One region of the Chitinophaga sp. HK235 genome, then DNA from elsewhere that is predicted to be linked to it. Evidence: riboswitches for the same ligand, from Rfam matches in the RefSeq annotation. Region 1 holds a riboswitch; each other region holds the start of a gene.

Region 1 (7,690 bases):
AATATCGCTGTGGTATTGCTCCGGCATATGTCGAACTTTACGGATTTTAATGTATTGGAGAAAGATGAGCGGGTAAATATTTTTTATACAGATAATCCCGCAGATATTGTTACAGCAGATATCGTGATTATCCCGGGCAGTAAAAATACAATGTCCGATCTGGTGGCAATCAAAAATAATGGAACAGCAAGGGCTATAACGGAAGCGTTTAAACGAAATAAAGTGGTGATCGGTATCTGTGGCGGTTATCAGATGATGGGTATGTCTGTTGAAGATCCGCATGGTGTGGAAGGAGAGCCCGGCAGTATGCCCGGACTGGGGATATTACCGGTCAGCACAGTCCTCACCCGCGAGAAGATCACCCGGCAGCGCCGTTTTACTTACCGGCAGCAGGCTGCTTCCTGTGAAGGGTATGAGATCCATATGGGACATACAACAGGAGAAACATCTTCACCGCTGAATGTACTGGATGATGGACAGCCCGATGGATATTTTCTCAGCAACAGGTGCTGGGGCACCTACCTGCATGGTATCCTCGACAATACCGCCGTACTGGACGATTTGCTGGCTGCCTGCGGGAAAACAGTGACTACCGCTCAAAGCTTCGACTATCGTGCTTTCCGGTCGGCTCAATATGATAAACTGGCCGCTCATATCCGGCAACATCTCGATATGGAATCGGTGTATAAAGCTATTTGTTTATGATACAAGGACACGGAGATGATGCATACCTGTTCAACCACCCTATTGTAGCTGATTTCAGCTCAAATGTATGGTATGGCGGCACACAGGAAAAACTGGTACAGCATATTGCGGGCAAAGTCAGTGGTGTCGGCCACTACCCGGATGCAGGGGCTGTTAAACTGCAGCAGCAGATAGAACAACGGGAAGAACTGACACCCGGTATGGTGATGGTGACCAACGGAGGCACAGAAGCTATTTACCTGGTGGCACAGGCTTTCAGCGGCGCAACCACGACGGTGGTGGTACCTTCCTTCGCGGAATATGCTGACGCCTGCAAACTCCATAAGCATGAACTGAGTTACTTTTTCTGGGAGAAGCTGGCGCCTGATACCCGGTTTATTACCGATCTGGTGTTTATCTGTAATCCCAACAATCCTACGGCCCAGGTGATGAGTGAAGAGGGAATGCTGCAGCTGATACAGTTCAATAACCGCACTATATTTATCATTGACGAAGCCTATATACAATTCACCCGTAATGCCATTACGTTGTTGCCTCGCCTGCATCAACTGTCTAATGTGCTGATTGTACGGTCGCTCACCAAAACCTGCTGCATCCCCGGGCTGCGCTTAGGATACCTGGCAGGACAAAAGCCGCTGCTGGACAAGGTAAGGGCGTTCAGAATGCCCTGGTCGGTCAACAGCCTGGCTTTGGAAGCCGGTTATTATATCATGGACCATCCGGAAGAATTTGAGCTGCCGCTGGACTCCTTGCTGGCAGATACTTACCAGCTCTGGGAAGGAGTACGGAAAATGCCTGAGTTCAAAGCGTATCCTACCCATACCCACTACTTCCTGTTTGAAACTCTCACGGGTACTGCGGCTGCCCTGAAACTATGGCTGGTCAATAACTACGGGATACTGATCCGGGATGCCTCCAATTTTTATGGCCTGGAACAGGGACACTGCCGCGTAGCATGCCGCAACGAGGAAGATAATCAGTTACTCATCACTGCCCTGCATCAATGGACGCTTTCGTAAAATTCGTATTACCCTTACTGTTAGGTTATCTGCTGGACCTGTTGCTGGGAGATCCCCGCAGCTGGCCACATCCCGTGAAGTTTTTTGGTCACCTGATCGGCTATACGGAACGGCTGCTGAACCGTGGCCATGGCCGTTTGTGGAAAGGGGCGCTGATGACGCTGGGCCTTTGTGCCGCTGTGTTTATCTGTTTTTATCTGGCGCAGCACTGGCTGGAACAATGGCCCTGGGCCTGGCTGGCCTTTACCACTGTTTTTGTGTTTTTTGCGCTGGCCAATAAAAGCCTGCTGCTGGAAGGAAGGGAGGTGTTTGATACGCTGCACCAGCAGGGCCTGGAGGCTGGCCGTAAACGGTTGTCCTGGATTGTTGGCCGTGATACCACAGCTTTATCACCTAACCAGATACGGGTGGCGGTAATGGAGTCTATGTCTGAAAACCTCAGTGATGGCGTGATTGCTCCGTTGTTTTATTATGCGCTGCTGGGCCTGCCGGGTATGATGTTATATAAGATGATCAATACCCTCGATTCGATGGTGGGTTATAAAAATGATCGTTACTATTATTTTGGAAGAGTGGCTGCCCGCCTGGATGATGTGGCCAATTTTATCCCGGCCAGGATTACGGCCTTGCTGATGGTGCTGGTGTCAGGTAGCCGCCGTGCGGCACAGTACATCATCCGTTTTGGCAGGTCACATGCCAGCCCCAATTCCGGTTATCCGGAGGCGGCCCTGGCAGGTATTCTCAACTGTCGTTTCGGAGGTCCCAATACCTACCACGGCAGGGTGGTGGAGAAACCTTATATCGGCGAACAACCCCGGGATATCGCTCATCACGAATTCAGCAAGGTGATGTACGTTAATCACGCAACCACGCTGGTGATGATATTTATTATTTTATTATTTTATTATTTGATTATTTAGGTAGTGGCCAAAACACAATCTTCGCTGCATTTCAAATAACTAAATCTCTAAATAAAAAAATCCGTAAATCTTTCCTATCTTCGCCGCCGTTACCAGGTGTGTAGCCTTTTCTGAGGTACACTTAAAAGGGAATCCGGTGTAAATCCGGAGCAGTACCCGCTGCTGTAAGTTCATCTATACGTTGCTGATAATATAGCCACTGTGTCAACGGGAAGGCGTCAGACAACAGAACAAGCCAGAAGACCTGCCAGGAAACATGTTCACGGTCTGCTTCCGGGATAGAAGCCAGGACAGTTTCCTTCATACTCCCCGTATGTAAGAATCTTCCCTGATATTCCTCCCCTCAGCTCGCCGCAATTTTATTTAACAGTTAACGGGCTTATTAACTTAATCCATGGGCAAAGATCTTCAAAAAGTTAAACGCATCGCGTTTATCTGCAACGGTAATTCCTGCCTCAAAAAAGGCGCGGAAGACACCACCCTGCAGCTCAGAGCTGCTATCTCAGACAACAACCTGCATGAGGAAGTGCATACCATCCGCACACGATGCACCGGTCAATGCGAACACGGACCGATTGTTTTTATCCATCCCGACGGGACCTGGTATAAGGAAATGTATCCGGAAAATACCAGTAATCTCGTTATCAGCCACTTCCTGAACGACAAACCGGTCAGCGAAGCTATCTTTTTTGGAGAAGAAACAACTATCCGTTAAGCTAACCCATTTTCATGCGAATTTTTTATACAGCTGTATTGTCTGCACTGGCATTGCCGGCATTGGCACAACACAAAAACACAGACACCCTTTCCCTCAAAATACTCAACCTTAAAGCGATCGACATCGCTGGCAGCACCGACAAAAGTGCGCACATGCTTTCCAAACTTGACCTGCAGCTGCAACCGATAAAATCGGCTCAGGACCTGCTTCGCACCGTACCGGGTCTTTTTATCGCGCAACATGCCGGCGGCGGAAAAGCCGAACAAATATTGGTACGGGGCATCGATAACGACCATGGCACCGATTTCGGTATATTCGTAGACGGTATACCTGTCAACCTCCCCAATCATGCCCACGGACAAGGATATGCCGATATGCACTTCCTGATCCCGGAAGTGATCGGCGGAGCCGCTTATTACAAAGGACCCTACGAGGCCTCCCAGGGCGACTTTACAAATGCAGGTGCTGCCGTGTATACTTCCCTGTTCAGACCCGATAATCAGTTCGTGAAACTGGAATACGGCCAGTTTAACACAGCCCGCGTTGCTACTATGCTCCGGCTGCTGGATAAACAACAGCAACCAGGCACCAGGGACCAGAACGCTTATATCGCTGCCGACTATACGTACACTGACAGCTACTTCGACAATTCACAACGCTTTAAACGAATGAACCTGTTAGGCAGATACAACATTGCCCTTAACAGTAACAATACCATTTCCCTGATTGCTTCGGGCTTTACGAGCAACTGGAATGCTTCCGGACAGGTACCGCTGCGCGCCCTTGAAGATGGCTCTCTTCGCCGCTTTGGCTCTATTGATCCCTCAGAAGGAGGAAAGACTACCCGTATCAATGCCAACCTGCTCTGGGATACCCGGCTCAGCGAGCGCTCTTCCCTGCGGCAACAGTTGTATTATGTAAGAAACCTGTTTGACCTCTGGTCCAACTTTACTTTTTATAAAGATGATAGGGAGAATGGAGATGAAATCAGACAATGGGAGAAACGTGACCTCTTCGGATATAAAAATACCTGGCGCCATGAAGGCCGCCTGGGAAAAGCAACCCTGCAATCAGAAATAGGGCTGGGAGCGAGGATAGACCTGGTAAGCCTGGGCCGCGATCATGTAAAGGAAAGAGATCTGCTGTCTCATGAGGATTCCTCCCGGGTGGCAGTGGCCAACTACTCCCTCTACTTCAGCGAAACGCTGCGCCTGGCCGGTGGATGGAGCTTCAACGTCGGGCTGCGTAACGATGTATTTACCTTTAATCTGCGCGACCGGATGGACCCTTCCAATAATGGCAATAGTGTGGCCTACCGGCTGAGTCCGAAGATTAACATTTATTACGATTTATCTCCTTCGCTGGCATTTTTCGCCAAAACCGGCATGGGCTTTCATTCCAACTATGCCAACGTGGCTATACGCAGCGGACAGGAGAGTGCTGTTCCCCGTTCTTATGGGGCCGACCTTGGCGCTAATTTCAAGTTAAACAGTAAATTGCTGCTGACCGCTACATGGTGGTGGTTGCAGAGTGATGCAGAATTCCGTTTCATCGCAGATGATGGCAGCTATGAAAACATTGGCCGTGCTACCCGTACCGGTGTAGATATAGCCTTGCGTTATCATATCTGGAAGCCATTATGGGCCGATGTAAACCTCAACTATGCACACCCTCGTCTGATGGACGCTCCCGCAAAGGAAAACTATATTCCCTTTGCGCCCGTCTTCACCAGCACAGGCGGTGTTTCCTGGCAGGCAACAAAAGGATGGAATGCAGGTATACGTTACCGTTATATGGGTAAACGTGCAGCCATCGAAGATAATAGTGTTCAATCGGCCGCTTATTTTCTCACCGACGCTGTTGTGAAATATCAATGGCGCCGTTTTGAATTCGGACTTTCTGCTGAAAATATTTTTAATGAGAAATGGGCAGAAGCTCAGTTCTATGATGAATCACAACTGAAAGACGAAAAAGCGCCGGTCATGGACTTCCATATTACGCCAGGGACACCGTTCTGCCTCAGAGGTAGTATAACTGTTAAATTCTAATATGGATCAACATCTCCCTAAAATCAGCATTTTAAGTTGCGGCTGGCTGGGCAAGCCACTGGCTCAGCATCTGCAGCGTATCGGATACACTGTGAAAGGCGCCAGGACCACGGCCGCCGGCGTACAGGAACTACAGGAAGCAGGCATAGACGGCTATCAGGTCGTTCTGAGTGAATCACAGCTCGAAGCACCTGATACCTTCTGGGATGCTGATATACTGATTATCAATATCCCGCCCCGCAACAGGGAAAGAGGAACAGAAGCGCATGTGCAGGAAATAAAAATCCTGAGAGAGAAGCTGGAAACAACAGGTATTAAAAAAGTAATCTTCGTAAGCTCTACTTCTGTTTATGCCGATGTCAACGATATGGTAACAGAGCATAATATGGTGATGCCGGAAACGCCCAATGGCGTTGCTTTACGGGAAGTGGAACAACTGCTGTTGCAGTCACCTTCCTTTCGTACTACCGTGCTCCGCTTCGGAGGACTCATCGGTTACGACAGGATCCCGAACGCTGAAACACTGCTCACACAGCGTCGTAGCAACGATGTGCCCATGAACGTGATACACCGTGATGATTGTATCGGTATTATCAGCCTGTTACTCGAAAAAGATATCTGGGGAGAGATCTTCAATGCCTGCGCCAGCGTGCATCCTATCCGCTACCACTATTACAGGGCGGCTGCACAGGCACAGAAGCTGGAGATGCCTAAAAAATTACAACCCATAGAACAACCATATAAAATAGTGAGTTCCGCCAAACTGAAACAAAGGTTAGGATATGAATTCATTTATGATGATCCGTTATTGATTTTTAATGCACCAACAACAGGAACAAAATAATAATATCCTGCATCCGGTATGCATCGTAGGGGCTGGCCCCGGTGCTGCGGACATGCTAACGGTAAGGGCTGCACGCTGTATAGAAGCGGCTGATGTAATCCTGCACGACAATCTGGTGTCTGAAGAGATACTGGCGCTGTGCCGGCCGGACGCAGAAAGGATATATGCCGGTAAAAAATATGGCGACACCATAGATCCGGCAGCACGGCAGCAGCAGATACATGAACTGATGCGCCTGCATGCATTGAATGGTAAGAAAGTGGTAAGGCTCAAGTCCGGAGATCCGTTTATTTACGGCCGCGCCGTGGAAGAGATCCGTTATCTGCAGGAACACCACATCCCGTTTGAAGTAGTGCCGGGCATCACCGCCGGGATTGCCGCTGCAGGTCTGTGCCAGGTGCCGCTGACAGAGCGCAACCACAGCAATGCAGTGCTTTTTTGTACCGGTCATACCGCCAACTACGACCATGAACAGTTGGATGCGCTGGCCAATATGTTGCGCACCGGCACTACGCTGGTAATGTATATGGGACTGAGCAACCTATCCGTAGTGGTGGCCAAACTGTTGCAGGCAGCCGGATCAGAAACAGTGTATGTAACAGCTGTTTCGAAAGTGTCCGCCCCGCAACAACAGCAGGTGACAGCACCCCTGCAGGAAATAGAAGCCGCCATACAGCAGGCAGCACTGCCGATGCCGGTGGTGTTCATCATAGGAAAATATGCAACATCCATTAAGGTATAAAAGATGAAAAAAGGGATACTGATCTGCGGCCACGGCAGCAGAGATAAAGAAGGAGTGGAGCACTTCAAGGTATTGGTCCGCAAGTTACAGGACCGCTACCCTGATGATGTCGTTGATTACGGTTTCCTGGAATTTGCTCATCCCGTATATGCGGCGGCGGTAGAGCGGATGTATCTGCAAGGTGTACGGCACATCATAGCATTGCCGGCTATCCTCTTTGCCGGCGGGCATGCCAAAAACGATATCCCGTATGAAATGAACACCCTTCAGCAGCAGTATCCCGATCTGACCATCACCATGGCCAGGCATCTTGGTATCAGCGCTCCTTTGCTGCAGTTATCCCAACTATTAATAGAAGAAGCAGAAGCTGCTGCGAAGGCGGTAGACAGGGCAGATGCCTGTTTGTTGCTGGTAGGGCGGGGCACCAACGATCCGGATGCCAATAGCGATGTGGCCAAGCTGGCCCGCATGCTGGGAGAAGGCATGGGCTTCGGATTTACGACCACTGCTTATATAGGAGTGACTCAACCGCTGCTGGCAGACACCTTGCCCATCCTGGAATGTCTGCCCTTCAAAAGGGTGGTAGTATTGCCGGTTTTTCTCTTTACGGGTATACTGCTCAAGCGGATCTACAGCCAGGTGGCCGATTGGCAGGCTTCTTCCACCAAAGAATACCTGTGCACAGCAGCTTTCG
Region 2 (7,690 bases), 120 kb from region 1:
TCGGAGAGATGGCAGGATATGTTGCTGAACATAGGTGTAGAGAAGGAAAAACTGATTTCCCTGAACCTGCAGTCATGTGCTCCCCCGATGATCAGGGGAGAATATGATTTGCATATGCAAAGCTGATCAGGTGTGTCAGGCTTTTCACTTCAAAGCGTTTGTACATAGGGATAATCCTCTTTTCAATCGCTGATTGGGAAACACCGAACCTCGCCGCAATCTCTTTAAAGGAAAAGCCCTCTGCTACCATGGCAAGGGCTTCTTTCTCCTTCTCTGAAATAGCATAATGACGGAACAGTTGTTTGTTCAGCTCTTCTTCAAAAGCTGATTTTTCAGGGCCGTAGGCAGCATACCGCATTACATTGCCCAGTTTGATGCTTTCATTTTTCTGGGAGTGCCCGATAATAGCTGTCGTCTGGCCCTCTTCTACGGCAAACACTCCCACTTTGCAAATTAATGGTACATGTGTGCCGTTTTTATGTATTTTTTTCAGCTCAATCGTAAAACTATACAGCTCCAGGTCTTTTGTTATGTTGTGCAAAAACATCAGGGCTTTGTCATTCAGCTCGTTTGAAAAAGGAGCGTATTCAGGGGCCGTAATATTTACGATGGTGAGCATGGTAATCTCGTTATCAGCATATCCCAGCAATTCTTCCCAACCGTCAGCATACAACATACGGTTCTCCTTAAACGAATAAATATAAATGGCTTCATCCGGGAACCGCCGGATCGTTTTTCTGAAGTGCTCTACCTCCGGGCTGTTCAGGTCAGCTGGTACATCTGTAATAAAGGCCTTGGAATAAATTCCCAACTTATCATGCTCCATCCGTTTTTGACATAAAAATAATAAAGAATACAACAACCTGCGTAATTACACAGTTGACTGATTATGAATCACCTAATACTTTTGCGCCTGTAAACAATCCAATTGGAGTTTGTAGGAATAACACGCTGAAAGGGCCTTTTATCCAGCTACATCTACCCAGCCGCCAACTATTGGAGTAAGGCAAGACCCCATCCGTTGCAGCAGGAATTGGTTACACCCCCCAAGTTGATTTAAAAGAATGTGTTAAAAGCTGAGGGAAAAGTTTGTTAGAAAAAACCCTTCCTCATTTTGAAGCAATGTCCCCGGGGATACAGTGCAGATCATGGACAGGCAAGCCTAACGTTCATGGCTGCACTGGTCCTAAAAAGGGACTGTCGGGATACATATTTGATTTTGTGTTAAGGTTGTTATTAAATTTTTGACTGTTGAATTACCCAAGTTGTTAATCCCCATTAGTTTCAATTTGTGAAGCATTTTTGGTGGGACTCGCTCCCACCATTTTTTTATCATGATCCTTCGGGAGGATGGGTAAGAAGATATACCTATCTTTGTTTAACCCAACAAAGACCCTAAAAAGATGAAGATCGTTATTTTCGGAGCAGCTGGTGCCGGCACCAGCACCCTCGCCAAGGCATTCGCCAGAGAAAACGGATATGAACATCTGGAAGCAGATAATTACTACTGGCTGAAAACGGAACATCCTTATGAAAACAAACGCGCCCCGGCAGAACGCAACCATCAGTTTCTGGCCGATCTCAACAGCCACGATAAAGTAGTGGTAGCCGGTTCTGTTTTCAACTGGACTCCCGTAATGCCCGATCAGTTCCAGCTGGCAGTATTCCTTTGGCTCCCTACTGATATACGGATGCAACGGCTTATCCTCCGTGAAAAACAACGTTACGGTACCCTGCTGGATACCGATCCCTGGCTCAAAAAAGAAAATGCCGCTTTTATCACCTGGGCTTCCAGGTACGATGAGCCTGACTTCCGGGGCAGAAGCCACAACCAGCACCAGCAATGGATCAGCAACCTAAAAATACCGGTGCTGGAAATAACAGGAGACATCTCCATTGCAGAAAGACTGCAACGGATGCAGGAAAAAATCCACAATATGAGATCATAAGGAAGCCTACTCTACGTTTATCTGGCGGGTTACTTTCTGCGCTCTTTCCGTTTTGGGAATGTTCAGCTTCAGTACCCCTTCTTCGTAGCGTGCTACCACCTTATTGGGGTCCACACTATCATCCAGGGTAAAAGTGTGGGAGAATGACTGCTGTTTGTATTCCTGCCGGATCCAGCCTTCTTTACCTTCTTCCTTGTGTTCTTCTTTATGTTCAAAGGAAACTGTCAGCCGGTTGTTTTCAATATTGATCTGAAAATCCTTTTTCTGTAATCCGGGAGCCACCACCTGTACTTCGTAGGACTTGTCATTTTCCTTGATATTGACCGGCACCCTGTTGCGGAAACTGCTCAGGTCTTTAGGAAAATCATCAAAAAAGCGACTTAAATTATGCTGGAAAAGCTGATCAACAAAACTTCCAAAAGTAGCAGGCTGGTTGATGTCTCTTTTAGTGATATCTGTTTTCATAATTTCCGTTTTAAGTGATGAGCAATTACTTGTGAGGCATCAATCAAAATGCCAACACACAACATCAGGCTGTTAAACAAACCATCATTGCAAACGGTTTTGATATAGAAAGCAACGCCATCAACCATATGAAACAAAGTGCAGGCATTCTTCTTTACCGAAAAATAAGTGATATCACGGAGTACTTTCTGGTACATCCCGGTGGGCCTTATTTTCAGAGAAAAGATGCCGGCTGGTGGAGTATACCCAAAGGAGAGATAGAACCGGGAGAAGCGCCGCTGCAAGCAGCCATACGTGAGTTTGAGGAAGAAACCGGTTATCAGCCCGGTGGTACCTTTATACCCCTGCAACCCATTGTCCAGAAAAGCGGGAAGCAGGTATTGTGTTGGGCCACAGAAGGAGATACAGACCCGGAAAAAATTGTGAGCAATACTTTTGAAATAGAATGGCCTCCACATTCCGGCCGGAAAAAAACCTTTCCCGAAATAGACAAAGCCGGCTGGTTTGATGCCGACACTGCCAAAAAACTCATCAACGCACAACAGGCCGCCTTCATTGAAGAGCTGTCAAAATTCCGGGGCTTAGCCCCGGAATAAGCATTATAAATGCAGGTCCCTCGCACCTTTTAATTCAGTGGAGATTTCCCCCAACAATGGGCCGGCATTACAGTTCTGGCCGGTATATACCTTTACAAAATCAATCGCATTCAGACTTACCGACTGGCCGCCGGCATTCACGGCCCATGAAATATCGAAGGTATTATACCCATACGTTGGATATTCACTGGAATAACTATCGGAATAGCCCCATGCGAAAGCCAGGTTGGTAATGATACTACCAGGCACCAGGGTATTGACCAGTTTGGTACCGGTGAAGGTAATAGAATCCTGATTGGGCGCCATCGCAGGATAGTAGTTGTTAGCCGTGTGAAAGCTGTTGGCCTGCACGATACCACTATTGCCCAGATTGTCTTTCCAGGGCACATTGGTACCTGCTGCATGCGGATTGTAATACGTGATCCGGTAATTTTTGACTGTACCGGAAGCATTGTATTCACTGCCCGCCAGTTCATACCAGGGATCATCGGGGATACCGTTTCCGTTTACATCCTGACTCACCATCACAATACCCGGCTCGGACCATTGGTACTGAGGTCCCAGGGGATTACCATAAATACCCAGGTCGTTGCCCGCACCATTTACTACCGAGTGATCGAAGCCAAATACAATGTATCCGCCATAACCGCCGAGGGATACCAGATTGCTGGTACTGCCTACTACTGCCTGCGCTGCAGCGATAGTGCCGTAAGCGGATTCATTGATAAACTGTCCGGGTGCGGGCATATAGGTATACACCTTGCTGATAAGCGGACTGCTGGTAAGGGCAGCCGGTCTGATCGTCACATTGCTGACCAGTGCCGGGCGCGGGGTTTCCACATTGGTTAACAGATCATTGTTGAGCGCATCTTTACGGCAGGAAGACCAGATAAAGAGCGCAGCCAGGGCCATGGCTGTCAAACAGGGATTTTTCATACGTGTATTTTTTTAAGTGAAGAAAAAACAGGACAATAACAAATTGAGGGATCCATTAATAAAATATGGGCAATGCAGGGAAATAGTAACCGGTATAACGGACTGTTTCCTTCAGATTGGCCGTTACGGCATCATACATCAGCCAGCGGTTATCATTGCTGCCACCAAATTTGTCAGTGAGCGCAATGACCACCAGTTCCTTGCGGCGTTCATTATACCTTACAGCAGAACCATAGAAATACTGACCAGCAGGAAGTGTGAGGAACGGAGCAGACAATGAAGCTGCATTACCAGGTTCATAGCGGTAAAGCCGGGTACCGCCCACTTCAATTTCACCGATAACCTGTACCGCTTCCCGTTCAGCGATATACACCGCATCACCGGAGGCACTGGCTGTTAGTGAGCCGGAACGCCAGGCTAGAAATGCCCATGGATTAGTAGTTTTAAACGGCAGCTTCACCCGGTCTGCCGCCAGCGATATCGGGTTGATTTTTACGAGAGAGTCCTTACCGGTTACCCATATACTACCGTCTTTAGTGCGGGCAAAACCGGCGTCGCCAATACCAAATTTTTTCACCACGCTAAAGTCAGCTGCTTTGAGTGCTACTACCCCATCGTCTTTCGTCATTACAAATACATAATCACCCGCCAGTATCATGTCGCCGGCAGGGCCGTTGATACCAGCCACTTTGGCGCCCAGCACAGGACCTGTAAGATTAACACGGTACACGCCATCTATTGCACTGAGTAGTCCTCTGTTGTTATCCACTCCTACAAAAGCATAACCTTCATCCTGCGGCAGATGATCAATCCGGCCTGTTTCCTTCATCGTATAGGCATCAGCTACCACCAACGGCCCGCCGACTTTTACGGCCATATACATTTTATCCCGGTAAACGGTGGCAAACTGCAACGTGGCAGTATTAGGTCCCAGGCTCTTACCGGGGTTTTCCGTTCTGAAAACGTTCTTCACTACTTTGTTGCTGTCATAGCTATAGTACCAGAGATCGCCGTTATCATTGCCGTACTGTCCTTCCTGCAGCATAAAAAAACCGTTCTCATACTTGCCCCACACCTTGAAGTTGTAGGCAACAGAATCAACGCTGACAGTATTACGGGCTGTCACCACCACCCGGAACATTCCACTTGCAGACGCTGTAAATTTCAGGATGGAATCGGTGCCGGCAGCAGCACCATTAATCTTCCAGTCGAACGTAGTGCCGTTGGCGTTAGTTACCCGTGCCCGCAGCGTAATAGTTTCTCCCAGATGTAAGGTGTCTGAACGACCTTCTTGCTGAAGTCCAACGGCAGGTATTACTTCTTCTTTTTTACAGGCAGTAAAAAGGGCCACCAACAAGGCCAGCAGGGCAAAACACTTTTTAAAATTCATAGTGTACTAATATGTGTTGTTAATATATTTTTCTGATGATAAATGAACACATAACACCGGCACCACAGTACAGGCAAGGGAATTCCGTTTTGTTTTTTTTGATGTAAAAAAACAAGCAGGCTACAGTTGATGCGATAACAACAACCGGGAACAAAAAAAACAATACAGGTCTATAAGCCTGTAACCACACAGCACAGCGGGTGAACCAAATAATAATACGTGAACATAAAGCCGTTAAGCTCAACATTCTGGTGCCTTTCACCCGAAAGCAACAAATGACTGATGGCTACTGGCAGGTCTTCTGGCTTCCCTGCTTTCCCGGTGGCCTTCCCATCTGCATCAGCAGACAGTGGCATGGAGTAAACTCCGGGAAAATATTACCGGCGAAACGCCGGTGTGCAGGATTACAGCTACGGGGATAGCTCCGGTTTTACACCGGATTCCCTTTTAATGTTTTGCGTTAAACAAAACAACCAATTGCGGGGCAAACCTACAAAAAAAATCCCAGGACTAAAGTCCTGGGCTAAATTTGTTTTGAATAATTTTATTTGTTGTTATTTTAGATTTTTGTTTTGAATAATTTTTGCTTGTTGTTACTTTAGATTTTTGTTTTGAATAATTTTACTTGTTGTTACTTTAGATTTTTGTTTTGAATAATTTTACTTGTTGTTACTTTGGATTTTTGTTTTGAATAATTTTACTTGTTGTTACTTTGGATTTTTGTTTTGAACAATTTTACTTGTTGGTATTTTGGATTTTTGTTTTGAACAATTTTACTTGTTGTTATTTTAGATTGAGGTCTTTTACTCCGGCTACTTCTGTGGAGATTTCTCCCAGCCATCCTCCTTCTGCACGCATGCTGGTATATACACGGATAAAGTCAACACCTTTGAGTTGTACAGCATTTCCTTTTTTATCAACTGCCCAGCTGATTTTGATGTTAGCCTTTTCATTATCGTTAGACCAGTTGTCTGCATAGCCAAAAGGGAAAGCAGGACTAACAAAATAAGTGCCGGCACCGGATTGGTCCACCACATATTCATCTGTCAGTCTGGAGCCGGAGAACGTGATGCTATCGCCTTTCCACTGCGGATAATAAGGCTGAACATGATACATGTTTTTAGACAGGTATCCTGATTTCCCCTGGTTATCTTTCCATTTGATATAGGTGGTATCGGTGAGAGCAGGATAATTTTTGTTAGGTGTTTTCACCTTGTTCTCATCCGGTTTATAATAAGTGATCTGATAGTTACGGATCGTTTTGGAGCTGTTGTATTCAGAGCCGGCGATCTCATACCATTCATCATCCGGAAGTCCGTTACCATTGGCATCATAAGCCACCTCGATGATTCCCGGCTCCGCCCAGCTTTCAAAAGCATTACCAAGTACGGTGAAACTATAGGCACCCGGCACATTCAGGATCGTATGATCAAATCCCATCACGACATAACCACCAAATCCACCCAGGTGTATTGCACCCCCATTCTTCAATGCTTCTTCGGCTTTGGCATTCATTTTCTGTTGATCATCTCCGTTCTCCCATACCGGTAAGGTATGTACAAACTGGCCAGGGGCCGGCTGAAAATCAAATACCCGGGTAACCCCATTGATATATTTTCCGGCTGATATTTTAACTGGAACGTCTATACGTTTTTCTCCCTCACTATTCTTAACAATCAATGCGAGGGTATAACTTCCTTCTTTGGAAAACAGATACTGCAGCTCTTTGGTAGTGGATAAGGTATCATTGCCCAGCTTCCACAGATAGGAGGCCCCTTTATCATTTTTCACGGTGGCGGCTAAACGTACCCACTTCATATTTCCGGTGTTCACACCACCTGCCGGTACATTGACAGACACATCCGGCCCATTGGCGGGTGGCATAACGGGTGGTGTTGTATCATCACTCTTGGAACAGCTTCCTGCGAGCAGCGCCATCAGCATCACAAAAGGTAAAAGTCGTTGCTTCATTTTTCAGTTGGTTTTATTGGGTTACCGGTAAAAAGACAAAATGCCCCGGAATATCACCAGTGGTGACTGACCATCTCTTTTTGCCTTGTTTATTAAAACAATACAGTACCCCGGAAGAAACATAATCCCGGGCATCTGTTACATATACATCTTTTGTTTCAGGATCCACCATTACACCATATGGCATTTTAATAGCCTTCTCCGTGCCATCTGTAATAAAGCTACCGGGAATGATGGTTTCTGTTTTAACATTGATCATCCCATAGTTGATTCTCCAGGTGGCAGTATTATAGCTGTATTCAGAGCCATACACATAAGCTGTGTCGCCGGAGATACAGAGGTTGCTGGCAGCCATGGGGAAACGCTTTTTCACGGCATCCGTC
Region 3 (7,690 bases), 2.1 Mb from region 1:
ATAATCATCATAGTGATTCAATACAACAGACTCTTTTATTTGTTGTGCCGGCTGAAAAGCCCTGACCTTACCGATGAAAAGCGAGTCCGGGAAATATTCAAACGGAATACTTCTCTCCTGGTCTGCTGCCAGTAAGCGTGTATGCTGAGCATCCTGATAAGCAAGGTAATAGGGCTTGCCATCCAGCTGAATCAATTGTATTTCCTTTACTATTAAGAATGAACTGAATATGGAAACCGCCTGACGCGGGGATAACGTAAACGCCGGTACGTTTAACGGGCCTCCGGATAAAAGATCGCGTTCAGCCAGCTGTTTGCCAGGACCCGGGCCGAATGCCACCGGGCTCATCGAGAACCAGCCACTTAAAATCCAGGTAAATACAAAGATGCCAAACACAAACCCCGTATAATGGTGATAACGGAACCATTTTTTCTGATATGGGCTGAAGACCAGCGGCTGTTTGTTTTTCCGTTTATAACGAACAATGCCCATGATAATACCTGTCAGACACATCACGGCGCCAATAAGTGAAACCCATATCACCACCTGGCTCCATACCGGCCGGTTGCGAATGAGTATAGTCGGGTAGATCCAGTGGGGAATAGGCCCCAGCCAGGCCCAGAACCGTTGCCGGGCATTCACCATCTGCACTACTTCACCGGTATGAAAGGATACATACACATAGGTAGCAGCCGGATCATTCATCTTAAACCGATACACCTCCGGCAGATATCCCTGGTAACGATAGGCTGCCATCCACTGGTCTATCTGCCATAGTGTATCTACCGCCTGGGGCCGGCTGGCATCGTGCACAAAAGCCCGTGCCAGCCGACTGCCCGATGCAACATCTATTTTATCTATCACGGCACCGTTGTCTGCAAAGATGGCTATATGCCTTTTTTGCTGTGTAACGATTCTATAAACAGGGCGGGCCAGTAGCATACCCATCCGGATGGTGACGATGGAATCAGTGATACCGGCAACATTCAATACCTGCTGCGGCGTCAGGTGACATGCCTCCATATTAACCGGTGGCAGCTGCTTTAACCGTTGGTCCGGTTTCATCGTTGGATAACCTGCGTACATCATCACAAAGCCGGATAAAAACCAGACCACAAACATCAGGCTCAGTACAAACCCCAGATAACGATGCAGCAATAGTATTGCTTTTAGCATTTTTTTTCTGAACATAGTTGTAAGGTGTAAATCTGTTCAGATCCTACAAGGAATACTTCAGGGTCAGCAGATAGTTGCGGGTAGCACCCGGATAGAACTGATTGGTGATGATCACATTGGCGAAATAGCGTTCATTTGCCAGATTGTTGACATTCAACCGCAGACCAATCTTTCCGATCTGATACCCCAATGCAGCATCTATCACCGTATATGCGGGAAGGATATAGGTGTTGGCACTATTCGCATAACTATCTCCCATATAATTCAATCCCATACCAATACTTAAACCACGCAACACAGACCGCTGCAACTGATAGTTGGCCCATAGATTAGCCATATGTTTGGGAGCCAATGCCACGGTTTTTCCGGCCACTGTATTGATCTCTTTTCCCGCAAAAGGACGATACGCCGCATTGGTAAAGGTATATCCTGCGTTAACATCCAGGCCTGCCAGCGGGCTTCCCTGCAACTCCAGTTCGTACCCTCTGGAATCTGCTGAGCCAATCCGTTTGTATACACCACCGGGTAAACTTTCCACCTGATTATTCTTCCGCATGTAGTACACAGAGCCGTTTACCGCCCAGCTATGGCCAAACTCCAGCCTTGTGCCCGCTTCTCCCTGATAACCATCTTCCGGATCAAAGGTCTCTCCATTGGGTGCCACTCTCCGGGAAGGTTTGAAGTAAGTGGAATATGAGCCATAAACAGACCAGGCCTTCGTAGGTTGATATACCAGACCGGCGCGGTAGGTCAGAGCTGAGGCGGGAATATCTGTTTTAGCGCCTCTGTCAGTAATATCACGATTGGCGTCTACTTTATTGGTATAATAAGTCCCTTTGAAGATATCATAACGCAAACCAATCAGACCTTTCAGCTTATTGGAGAACTTAAGCCAGTCCTGCAGGTAAAAACCATGTACGGTTTCTTCTGTAGCCTTGTACTGCGTCGTATAGTAGTCAACGTTACCCTGGTTCAATACAGGGTTTTGTACAGCCACCTGTGTATGCAGCCCTGCACCGAAAATATTGGCGCTATAGGTTTTTCTGTCGAGGTAACTGAATGAATACCCCACCAGCACTTTCTGTTCAATTTTTCCAGTTTGTGTATTGTAAGTCAGTTCCAGCTGGTTTTGCAGCGGTTTGGTCAGATGATTGAAATAGAGTGGGGAAGTGCGTTTGAGAGAATCCAGCGTTTTATTGAATGTCAGTTCTTCTGTTGAAAAATAGTTGATGTTATCATCTGAATAAGAGAGCTGATTGGACAACAGGAGTGAATGGCTGAACTGATGCGTATAACGCAGCTGAACATTATACTGCGTGTTTTTCAGGAAATCTGCCGGATCGTTGTAACGGGTATCCATGTTCATGCCAGGTGTTAATTTCCCACCTTCCAGCATTGGGATACCGGCATCCGTAGCATATTTATCGTGGTTGGCGCCAAGGGTCAGGTAAAAGTTATCATGGGCTGTGGGTGTGTAATCCAGTGCCAGATAGGCGTTGTTGGTATTCATGCCTGACTGGCGGTAACCATCGGTGGCAGACAGTCCTGCATCTACCCGGTACAGGAGTTTTTTACTCAGCGCACCACCGGCGCCCACCCGCATCCGGCGGGTATTAAAACTACCATAGGAAGCTGAGAAGTCCGCCTTCTGTTCGCTGGTAGGACGTTTACGGACCAGGTTAATAATGCCGCCCAATGCTGAATGTCCATATAAAACAGAGGCAGGCCCTTTCAATACTTCTATGCGTTCGATGTTAGCCAGATTGGTACTGGGGGCGCTGGTGGAAATATTGTGACGCTCGTCTCTGACACCATCTACCAGCAATACAAAATTGTTAAAACCCCGAATGGTAAAATGCTGAAAACCGCCATAGGTATTATTGGCACGCACACCGGCGGTGTTTTTCATAGCTTCTCCCAGATCATCTGTGCCTCTTTGTTCCAGCGTACGGGCAGAGATGGTGGTCGTTGTGAGTGGCAGGTCCCTGATAGGTACTGCAATTTTATTCACACTAATGACAGCAGACTTTTGTGCTGAAGTGATAGTGATTTCGGAGAGCTGTCCGGTGCGGCTACTGAGTTGCAACGACAACTCCGTTGTTTTCCTGTTGCTTATTGCCACCCGTTGCTCGGCCACATGGTAGCCAACGCCGCTGACAGCAAGGATGTAGTTGCCTGCAGGTATGGTTGAAAGCTGAAACCGGCCATCCGCATCTGTTACGGCACCATAGCCGGTTTCGTTCAGCCGTACCGTAATACCGGCGAGGGGTTCGCCGGTTTCTGAAGTAATTTGTCCGCGCAGGCTGCCGGAATGGGCAGCAGTCGTTTGCGATTGTGCATAAAGTTGATCATCTGTAACAACCATCTGTAAAACACCGATAATGGTACACATGAACAAAATCCGTAAATAAGAAGGGGGACAGTTAAAAAAATGGCTCCTCGTCCGGGAGTGGTTGATTGTAGCGTTTTGCATTGATAATGATGATGAAGACAGAAAATTGTTCTTCAAAACTTTACCATGCCATCGGATACTGCTATACAGAAAAAGACCGGAGGTATGCCCATTGCATACACTGCCCCGAAATGAATACACTTCAGGTACAAAACTCCAAACTTGACGTTGCTTCAGCCCACGAAAGCATTGCCAGCATAAAAAAGGCAGGTCTCCTGACTTGTAACATTACTGCCGTCCTTCCCAGTCATCAAAGACCAGTGGACATTTCCTGGCAGTAACCTGAACGTTACTTACAGTTGCGGGACAGTTCGTGATTTTCACACGATTCCCTATTAATCTGCACTTAAGCAGAACCTCTTTTTGTTGGGGAAAGAAAAGAACGAAAACGGGGCAAATATAGTAATTACCAGCATTAAAATCTTTGGGGCATAAAAAACAAAATAAGTTCCTTCCAGGGTTTCAAAAACCTGCCTGATCCGGAGCCTATCGGAATTTCGAACTTTTTTGTAGCAGATTTGTTCCATATCAAACAAACTGAAACCCCAAAACTAGCCCCGGACCACAGGATTCTGAAACCCCTATCACGAATGGAAACATCTATGAAAATCATTTGGCTTACCCCTGATCTGAGTAAACTTGGCGGAAGCGAGTATATGGTATCAGCCTTTTGTCGTTTGCTGAAGTCTGCAGGCATCCATGTGCATATTGTAACCCGTGCCATCCATCCTGTCTGGAAATCCGTCATGGATAAGGCTTCCGGCTCTGGACAGATAAGTTTTGCAGAGATCCATTCCAATGACATCAACGACTACATCCATACGATCGATACTATTGCGACCCGCTTTACTATCTCATTGATGCAGGTGATGCCCCTGGAATCATTTTGCTTTGACATTCTCCGGTATAAGCAATACGGGTTTCCCATTTGCGGGCTCGAGCCTACAGACCTTAGCAATCATTGCTGGTGGCTACCGGAAAACATGCAGGAGCATATGCAATTCCTGGATGGACTGATTGTGATGAATCCGTACACCGAAATCATCGTCAGAAATGAGTACCATTTCAACAAGCCCATCCAGCTCGTTTCAAATACCCTGATGAATGATCTGTACAAACGCACAGACCGGAGTTATCCCCAGTCTACATTCGGTTGTATCAGCAGATTATCGGCGGAAAAAGGGCTGGAATACCTGCTGGGAGCCTTCAGCCTTCTGTCGAAACGATATACCACCGCCACCATCTGTATTTGGGGAGAAGGGGATGATCATGAAAGGCTACTACAGCAATCCAGGATGCTGGGTATTGCCGACCGTGTTCATTTTCACGGTGCTTTTCATCCGCTCGAAGATTCTTTATCCATCAGCGACAGCGCCGAAATTTTTATTTCTTCTTCACTGTTTGAAGGATGTGGGATCGCCATGCTGGAACAGGCCTACCGCGGCAAACCGCTGATCAGCACTATGACCCATGGATTAAAATGGATACTGGGAGCCGATTACCCTGGCCTGATTCCAATTGCCGATACTCATTCCTTATCCAAAATGATGGAACAAACCCTCATCAATCCGCTATTTCGCCGAAGCCTGACAACACTTGCCCAGCAAAGGTTTCATTCCATCTTTTCACCTTCCCGGACATACAACCAGCTCCTTTCATTTTACACTGACGTACTTCAAAATAAATCATATGAAAATCTGCAGTATCAAACTAAGCCATGACGGCTCCATAGCACTGATCGATGATCAACGGCTCATTTTCAGTTATGAGATGGAAAAGTTGAACAACGCTGCAAGATATAGCGAGTTCAACATAGGCATAGATGAAATTAATGCCATATTCAATCTATATGGTTACTCATTCTGGCAAATGGATAAGTATGTCATCGATGGATGGGACCCGCATGAGGCACAAGTCATCGACCTTGGAAAGGGAAATACCAATGTAAATCTGGCAGGATATGATCGTTACAGTGAAGAAAGCGCCAACATTATGCAACGAAAAAGTTTTGAACTGCCCGGCCCCATCAGCTTTCATTACTCCAGTTACTTTCATATAGCCGGACATATTGCGGCCGCTTATTGCACCAGTCCTATGGCTAAAGCAGGACAAGACTCCTATGTACTTACCTGGGACGGAGGTATGTACCCGCAACTATTCTATTATCATTGCAAGACCAATGAAGTGGAAAGCCTGGGTGTGTTATTCAACATGATAGGGAATATATACTCGCTCTTTTCACAACATTTCAAACCTTTTCTGGTGAATGAGGACAGCCTTATGGATGATCTGAGTGTTGCCGGGAAAGTGATGGCATATATTGCAAAAGGTACCTACAGAAAAGAAATGATACCGGTGTTCCATGAACTTTATGAGAAACACCAGGACAAAGCCATGGCCTGTGCAAACATTTTCGGACAGGGACATGAAGAACGGGGATTAATCTTTGCACAATTATTTGCACAGGACTTTATCAGGCAGACAAGCGCTCTCCATTATGCGCACGAGGATATCCTGCTTTCTTTCCACATTTTTCTTGAACAACTATTGGTAAAAGAGCTGGGAGAGAAAATAAAAAAGGAAGGTAATAAAGCGAAGAACTTATGTTTTGCCGGGGGAAGCGCGCTGAATATTAAATGGAACAGTGCTATCCGCAATGCCGGTTTGTTTAACGAAGTATGGGTGCCTCCATTTCCCAATGATTCGGGTAGTGCCATTGGTGCTGGTTGCTGCGAAATGATTCATAGTACCGGCATTAACTATCTTGACTGGAATGTTTTCTCAGGGCCTCCTGTCATGGAAGAGGCCCTGCGTGAGGGTTGGATAAAGAAACCTGCTACTATTGAAGAACTGGCCCTCCATCTTTTTCTGAAAAATGAACCTGTAGTATTTCTAAACGGGCGGGCCGAACTGGGCCCCAGAGCCCTGGGTAACAGAAGCATTCTGGCGCCGGCTACACATCCCTATATGAAGCGAATCCTCAATCATATAAAAGGCAGGGAAGATTATCGTCCGGTAGCTCCCATCTGTCTGGAGCATGATGCAAAAGCCATTTTCGATCCCGGCAACAAAGATCCTTATATGCTCTTTGACCACCAGGTCAGGGAGGAATGGAAAAGCCGCATCCCTGCTATTTGTCATCTGGATGGTACAGCCAGACTGCAGACCGTCAGTGAATCAGACAATCCGGTCATATTCCGTCTGCTTAATGAATACAAAAAACTAAGTGGCATACCTCTCTTATGTAATACCAGCGCCAATTACAATGGGAAAGGCTTTTTCCCGGATGTAGCGTCGGCTATGAACTGGGGACGGGTAAATTATGTGTGGAGCAATCATTTTCTATATGAAAGAGAACAAAAAATTTCTTTTGAAATGGTGAGCAAAGAAGAATCCATTACTCCTATTGACAGGCTGCAAGCCCCGTAATATCAAACTACATCTAACCAATTAAATATAAAGAATCGGAGTTCGTATGGACTCCGATTCTTTTATTATTGAGCACCAATAAAGATTGGTAACTAAAATATTACATATCCTATAGTGCGTAGATATTTTGGGTCAGTACAATTTATACCGCAGAGAGTTAAACTACATTTATAGAAACAACCATTTTTCACCAATAATCTAAACTATGATGAGAAAAGTTTTACTCTTCGCAACTGCATTGTTGTGTAGCACAACTGCGTTCGCGCAAGACTATTGGAAAACCCATACCGATGCCGTCAGGATTACTACCGACAAATCTGTAGCCCGACTTGCCTTTCCGGCCGAATTCAAATTATTTGACCTGAATTTTAATCCTTTGCGTAAGGAAGTATTCAAAACGGTAGGCAATGCGCAAGCACGCAAAACAATTATCTCTTTGCCTAATGCAGATGGACAAATTGAACAGTTCGAAATTATAGAATCTTCCAATTTCGACCCTGCATTACAGGCTAAGTTTCCGGACATAAGGGCATTTTCCGGAAAAGGTATCACCGACAAACAGGCTACCTTAAAGCTGAGTATTTCTCCACAGGGAATACAAGCAATGGTCTTCCGTACAGAAAGGGATAATGA

What was found. A riboswitch is a leader RNA that binds a small molecule or an ion and turns the genes downstream of it on or off. The one in region 1 is predicted to bind cobalamin.
Positions count from the first base shown of each region.
Region 2: linked by a shared signal. The riboswitch ahead of KD145_RS30605 (DUF5074 domain-containing protein) and the one ahead of KD145_RS31120 (ferredoxin) in region 1 are both predicted to bind cobalamin.
Region 3: linked by a shared signal. The riboswitch ahead of KD145_RS22645 (TonB-dependent receptor) and the one ahead of KD145_RS31120 (ferredoxin) in region 1 are both predicted to bind cobalamin.

Region 1 is NZ_CP073766.1:8,055,557-8,063,246, forward strand. It holds gene KD145_RS31105 (cobyric acid synthase) at 1-705, shown strand, start outside; gene KD145_RS31110 (histidinol-phosphate transaminase) at 702-1,724, shown strand; gene cbiB (adenosylcobinamide-phosphate synthase CbiB) at 1,709-2,644, shown strand; cobalamin riboswitch at 2,722-2,911, shown strand; gene KD145_RS31120 (ferredoxin) at 3,039-3,359, shown strand; gene KD145_RS31125 (TonB-dependent receptor) at 3,374-5,410, shown strand; gene KD145_RS31130 (SDR family NAD(P)-dependent oxidoreductase) at 5,412-6,254, shown strand; gene cobA (uroporphyrinogen-III C-methyltransferase) at 6,229-6,996, shown strand; gene KD145_RS31140 (sirohydrochlorin chelatase) at 7,000-7,690, shown strand, end outside.
Region 2 is NZ_CP073766.1:7,938,587-7,946,276, reverse strand. It holds gene KD145_RS30635 (AAA family ATPase) at 1-126, shown strand, start outside; gene KD145_RS30630 (LuxR C-terminal-related transcriptional regulator) at 92-826, opposite strand; gene KD145_RS30625 (AAA family ATPase) at 1,404-1,949, shown strand; gene KD145_RS30620 (Hsp20/alpha crystallin family protein) at 1,956-2,414, opposite strand; gene KD145_RS30615 (NUDIX domain-containing protein) at 2,543-3,010, shown strand; gene KD145_RS30610 (hypothetical protein) at 3,014-3,946, opposite strand; gene KD145_RS30605 (DUF5074 domain-containing protein) at 4,002-5,336, opposite strand; cobalamin riboswitch at 5,610-5,829, opposite strand; gene KD145_RS30600 (PKD domain-containing protein) at 6,120-7,307, opposite strand; gene KD145_RS30595 (YncE family protein) at 7,321-7,690, opposite strand, start outside.
Region 3 is NZ_CP073766.1:5,966,992-5,974,681, reverse strand. It holds gene KD145_RS22650 (PepSY domain-containing protein) at 1-1,191, opposite strand, end outside; gene KD145_RS22645 (TonB-dependent receptor) at 1,220-3,568, opposite strand; cobalamin riboswitch at 3,816-4,004, opposite strand; gene KD145_RS22640 (glycosyltransferase family 4 protein) at 4,231-5,349, shown strand; gene KD145_RS22635 (carbamoyltransferase N-terminal domain-containing protein) at 5,318-7,057, shown strand; gene KD145_RS22630 (reprolysin-like metallopeptidase) at 7,263-7,690, shown strand, end outside.